2 regions of the Oceanobacillus sp. FSL K6-0127 genome follow, and region 1 is predicted to be linked to the other one. Evidence: riboswitches for the same ligand, from Rfam matches in the RefSeq annotation. Region 1 holds a riboswitch; the other holds the start of a gene.
What was found. Region 1 has a riboswitch for thiamine pyrophosphate ahead of thiT (energy-coupled thiamine transporter ThiT). Riboswitches for the same ligand answer to the same signal wherever they lie in the genome.

Region 1 (3,212 bases):
GAAGTGCATGTAATAACGCAAGCATAAAGGTGATAATTAGAAATATATTGAATAGCTCTTGCGCAGCTACTAAATTAGCGCGAAAGATTGTCGTCAGTCCATCTACAATACTCCCAGTGTAAAAACAACCAATAATAAAGGTACCTAATAGTGTCGGAAATACAACACCTTTACGAAATATCATTGTTAAGATAACAATAAGCGTAAATAAGCCATAAAGCACATGGGAAAATGTTAAAACCATTACGTATTCCTCCCTTTTGGATGTGCTATAACCTATGCGTAAAAATCGCGTTATGCGACAGATTCGAACACTGGATGTTTTATTAATTAAACAACGGGTACATAATATATAACTTCAAAAGGAGGAATTTATACATGAAACCATATGTAAAAGAATATGTAGATGAAACACAAATTAAACTTGACATTACGAAATTAAAAACAAAAGGTGTAGCAAGAGACGATATTTATATTCTTACACATGATGATGAAAGAACTGGTCGTCTAGCAGAAGGTGTGGATGCGAATACAATTGGGATGAAAGAGATGGATTTTTCAAGTGCCGTAGGGAATATGTTTAATAGTCAAGGTGATGAATTACGTACGAAGCTGAAGGAGATTGGTGTCACTACTGTAGAAGCAGAAAATTACGAAGAGGATTTGGATGACGGCAAGATTCTACTGATCGTTACCAATCATGATTTCGTAGAAGAAATGCTCGTGTAAATACGTATACAGAAAATCTGACCTCCCAAAAGTCTTAGGAGCATGGGGCATTCCCAACTGCCCATTCTCCCTAAGACTTTTGGGAGATTTTTCTTCTATTATGTGATACCATGTCCTTCCTCCCTATCTGCACAATCATTACAAAATAATTTTCCCTCTTTGTGTACACCATCAAAGAAACCATTCTCACAATAGATTTCTTCCAAACATTCCACACATATACCGATTAACTCTTGCATTACTTTATCTCCTTCCTAAAAAGAATAACCTCTTCTTAAAAGAGGTTATTCTTATGTGAGCGAATGTATAACATTTTACGCAGCATTTAATAATGTTCTTGGCTGCTTGTGGAACAAGAAAAATACAATTACAGTGCTGATAATAAAAGATGGAACCATGTAAGATGCATTATAAATTAATGAATATAACCAAGCTGGCTGCCCTTCGACGGCCGAACCAAAGAACACAATACCCGCCACATAATGAGCGACGAAGCGTAATGCAGAGCCAACGAAAACACCAAGCGTAATATAGGTTAAATACGTCTTCGATTCGCCGGATTTAACAGCCTCCTGAATTTTCTTAGCAAACAAACCAGCAAAGCCAAGTACCGTAAAGGCAATTGCATAATCAATAAATCCTTGTAATGGTTCTAGAACGTAAGCCGTTCCTGTTGCCACTTGCAAAACTCCCCAAAGGAATCCCGAGAGCAATCCCCCTTTAATCCCCCAACGGAACGCAACAATAAAAACCGGGATCATCGCAAACGAAACAGATCCGCCTTGCGCCCAAATTTTAAATGATATTGGAAGGATGTCTAAGAGAAGTGCTAAAGCAGTAAAAATCGCTACCTCTACCAAAAATAACGTACGTTTTGAATTCAATGTTAAGTACTCTCCCTTTTAGAGGCAGTTCAAAAAGTTCGGTAAAAATGACGCATCGCAGGGGATCTTCTGCTAAAATCGCCCACGTCCTGTGAGCAACACAGAAGTCACCAGATCCTGTGGAAGCCTGGTCCGGGGGAGTTACGCCGCCTCGAACTTCGACGCACAGGACGTGCTAGTGTCGGTGTTGCAACAAAGCTTTTCTGTGGGGCGAGTAAACACAGCCCCAGGGCGTTGCAACTGTAGCCGACCTCGGTCCTTTTTATCCTCCTTTTGAACATATACCTTTATCGCATTTTAGACGCAAAAAAGTAATGTCAAGGGAAGCTTTCTGATGGTGACTACAATTAAGTAGTCTGCTTCGCTCACATTACTTTTTTTATTCCATCAAAAAGACTACCATCCCTACGCTAGAATTAACTAACAGGTTCAAAGGGTCTGAACAATAATGTTCACTCTCAGTCAAAACGACTCCCCCTGCAGGCTTTTTCTATTTACTTTTTTGTTACCTGTATTGTACCTTATTTATTTGAATTGAACAAATTAATTACAAAAACAATTATAAACGTTGAAACTCCTTTACATCTTCTACACATAATCCAATAGCACTTTCCCAAAATTCCGGTTTCGTGAGATCAGCATTTAAATGCTTTTTTGCGAGCTCTTCTACTGTCATTCGACCAGTATCTCTTAGTAAGGCAATATAATCATCCTCGAAGCTGCCGCCTTTCTCCTTTGCATACGCGTAAATACCAAGGCTAAATAAATAGCCAAATGTATATGGAAAATTATAAAACGGAACACCTGTAATATGAAAATGTAGTTTAGAGGACCAAAAGTTTGGATCATATTCTTCTAAACTATTACAATAAGCTTCCTTTTGTGCTTCGACCATTAATTCATTTAAGCGCTGTGAAGAAACCATCCCTTGCTTACGCGCTTCATAAAATCGCGTTTCAAATAAAAACCTTGCATGAATATTCATAAAAAAGGCGACACTACGTTGAATTTTGTCTTCCAGTAACGCGAGTTTTTCTTCTTTCGTTTGGGCATTTCTTACAGAAGCATCTGCTACAATCATTTCCGCAAAAGTGGAGGCAGTTTCAGCTACATTCATTGCGTAACGCTGATTTAAACCATTAACATCATTCATCACATGCTGATGGTATGCGTGACCTAATTCATGGGCAAGAGTAGAAATATTTGATGATGTACCTGAATACGTCATAAATATGCGTGTCTGTTCACTATCTGGGAAACTCGTACAAAATCCACCAGGTCGTTTACCTGCACGATCTTCCGCTTCAATCCACCTTTCTTCAAATGCCATTTTTGCAAATCCTGCCATCTTCGGGCTGAACGTTTGAAATTGATCAACAATAAATTTCGCACCTTCTGTATAGCTTGATGTTTTTACAGTCGTACTGACTGGAGCACTGATATCGTAAATACTTAATTTCTCTAAACCGAGTAAATCTGCTTTTTTATTTAAATACGTTACAAAATGCTTTTTATTATTTATAATAGCTGTCCACATTGCATCCAACGTTTCTTTTTTCATCCGGTTTATTGCTAACGGTTCCTTTAAAACATGTTCCC
Region 2 (3,212 bases), 790 kb from region 1:
AAATCCGTCAGCAACACCAGCTTCAAACCAGACCTCCATTTGATCCACAATTTCTTCGGGTGTACCTATTAGTGTGTGATGTCCACCGCCTGCACTGAGATAACCTAATAATTCTTTTACTGTAGGCTGGGTATCATTGATAATTTCCAGTATTGTTTCGTAACGTCCAACTGGACCAGTAAATTCTTCTACTGGAGGTAATGGAGGGACTGCTTTATCAATTTCCCAATTCGAACAGTCCTGCTGAATAAAGAAACTCAACTGTTTTAAAGCTGTTTCAATAGGTAATTGCTCATCTAAAGCTGCTTTTTTGGCTAAAGCTTCTTCACGTGTATGCCCTACATAAGTTACTAGGCCTGGGAATACTTTAATATGTCTATTGCTGTCTTCGCTTTGTTTAACTTGTTCATCTAATTTTTTATGAAAACTTTTTGCTTGCTTTAAGTTCCACGACACGGAATAGACTGCATCGGCATATTTTGCGGCTAATGCAATGCCTTGTTTAGATGCCCCCGCTTGCATGGATACTGGCTTGCCTTGCGGACTTTTTGGCGTGGTGGATGGGCCATGCACTTTAAAATACGTACCATCGTGATGAAAAGGCTGAATGTTTGATGGGTTTATCAATTTTCTTTCTTCCCGCTGATGCAGAAACGCATTATCATCCCATGAAATAAATAACTTATTCATTAAAGCAGCGAATTCATCTGCCTTTTCATAACGTTTGTCACGAGGAGGCAGCTCTTCCATACTATGATTCAACGCCTCTAAATCAGTCATGGAGGTAACGAGATTCCAGCCAACACGCCCTTTTGTAATATGGTCTAAGCTTAAGAGCTGCCGGGAAGCTGTGAAAGGATTAGAAAAAGTGCTTGAAATTGTTGCAACTAATCCAACATGATTTGTCACTTGGGAAATAGCTGTTAAATTGACTACTGGATCAAACCAAAATGCTGGCATATCACTGGCATGTTTAGCCGGAAATGATTGATTATCAGCAAAAAATACTGCATCAAAATAACCTTTTTCCGCAACCTGTGCTAAAGATTGATAATAAGAAATCTCCCCAATATGTTCAATGCTTGAGTCAGGCATTAACCAAGCAGCTTGATGGTGTCCGCAACCATACAGCAAAACACCTAAATGCAGTTGTCTTTCTTTCGTTTTTGTCATTTATTTACACCTCAACATACATCATTATTAACTGTCTTGTACATTCCGTTTTTGAAGGATCAGCTATCGTATTTTAAGCTATTAGTTCATTGTTAAACCGCCGTCTATTGTGAAATTTTGCCCTGTAATACCGTCAGCATTTTCTGAAGATAAATAAGCGACCATATTGGCTACATCTTGAGGTGTGGTCACTTTCTTCAATGGCGTTGATTGAGCAATTAAATCGAATACTTCTGGTGTTGTAACGGCACTCGCGTTAGTTGTTTTTAATAATCCACCTGAAACTACATTCGCTTTTATGCCATATACACCTAATTCGGCAGCGATATTACGTGTAAAACCGATTAATCCAGCTTTTGCTGTTGTATATTCATGGTAGGGTACAACAGGATTTTGATATAAATTTGTACCAATGCTTATAATACTTCCATTTTGTCGTTCAATAAATTGGGGGATGACGCTTTGAACGACATTAAATGCTGCTTTTAACGTACCATCCAGTTGTTTTTGATAATCTTCCCATGTAAGTTCTGTGAAGGATTTTTGTTTGGTTGGATCAAACTTGAAATCTATTAATGCATTATTGACGACAACATCTATTTGGCCAAAATATTCCGTTGCTTTTTTTATCAATTCATCTACTTCTTTACGATTTGTTACATCAGCCCGAATGGCAATAGCATTCTCTTCACCAATCTCAGAAACGAGCTTCTCAGCAGCTTCTTTGCTTTGATAGTAGTTGATAACCACTTGAAATCCTTGCTGTGCCAATGTCTTTGCAATAGTTGCCCCTAACCCTCTGCTGCTGCCTGTTACTAATACTGTTCTAATCATCCTAACCACTCCTATACTATTAATTTAGCGTGAAACTTACATCATAAAAATGATAGATAAAATAAAAAATACGCAACCTTCCCATAGGAAAGCTGCGTAAAAACAAATAACTACATATTAAGAATAAGGCATAAATGTTCTTTAAGTATGTATTTAGAGTTTACACTTTCCTACGCTAGTTTCAACTAGTTCAGGTTCAAAGGGTTTGAGTAATACTCATCTCAGTTAAATAACACCCCTAGTGCATATAATTAAGTTATATCCATATGTTATAATCTTTAGAAATTTATGTCAAGGGAATAGGGATGGTTAACGTAATTTTATGATTTTTTGCTATAAAAACGTGATTGTTTTTTTATTCAATTTATACTATTGATCATAATGGATTCATATTTATAATCGATCATTAATTAACAGAGTTTAGGTTCCTTAAAAGGTTTGTTCAAATAAATGTTTTCTCAACAACAAAAAATCATTAGGGTCGCAGCAGACACACATACAAACATTAAAAACCTGCATATTTAGCAAACTGTTCAAATGTATTTTCATTCTCTATCAAACCACATATCCCACATTGAATACGGTATTTTGGCCCCTTATACATCTGATGGAACATTTCCGTACTCTCATCTGTATAACTTTCCAGTAATTCTCCAGTTTTTGCGTCTAGTTTAACAGGTATTGCGATTTGCTCAATGAGATTAAAGCGGGATTTATTTGTTTTGCAATTTGGACAACGGTATGGCTTGATCCGTATTGCACCTCCATATGTCTTTTAGTGATGACAGTCATTTTCTGATTTTCATGTTTATTGTGGCCTATTTGCTTTTTATTATTCGGGAAACTGTTTGTTTGGGAGTTTTGTTTTGGTTAATGAGCTTCTAAAACAACGTGTGGTGGATATTTATATACAACTTGTTAGTATCTTTCACTATAGCCGATAAGGATGAATGAAACGTTAAAGTCACTTTTCGATAACATTTTTTCAATGGTTCCCTCTTTCAGTTCATTGGCCAAGTCTAAAATATCGGTAACGGCCTGTTTCAATTCACTCACCTGATTTTGAAGCCGTTGCAGTTCCTACAGTTGCGCCGACGATAAATCCGTTTCCTGTTGCCACTTGACGAGTTGCCTTTCGTAGATCGGCGCAAATTCAAGCTGTTCCGTGTAGGATCGGATGACACGGTTGACTGTGGCATCGTCTA

Region 2: it holds a riboswitch for thiamine pyrophosphate, as region 1 does, so the genes downstream of both, MHH64_RS19765 (3-oxoacyl-ACP reductase) here and thiT (energy-coupled thiamine transporter ThiT) in region 1, are expected to answer to the same signal.

The regions. Positions count from the first base shown of each region.
Region 1 covers NZ_CP150287.1:3,258,681-3,261,892, forward strand. The annotation lists gene MHH64_RS16190 (hypothetical protein) at 1-244, opposite strand, end outside; gene MHH64_RS16195 (general stress protein) at 379-729, shown strand; gene MHH64_RS16200 (hypothetical protein) at 828-968, opposite strand; gene thiT (energy-coupled thiamine transporter ThiT) at 1,044-1,613, opposite strand; TPP riboswitch at 1,998-2,101, opposite strand; gene MHH64_RS16210 (M3 family oligoendopeptidase) at 2,173-3,212, opposite strand, start outside.
Region 2 covers NZ_CP150287.1:4,044,276-4,047,487, reverse strand. The annotation lists gene MHH64_RS19770 (LLM class flavin-dependent oxidoreductase) at 1-1,173, opposite strand, end outside; gene MHH64_RS19765 (3-oxoacyl-ACP reductase) at 1,255-2,007, opposite strand; TPP riboswitch at 2,158-2,257, opposite strand; gene MHH64_RS19760 (DNA alkylation repair protein) at 2,513-2,758, opposite strand; gene MHH64_RS19755 (hypothetical protein) at 3,088-3,212, opposite strand, start outside.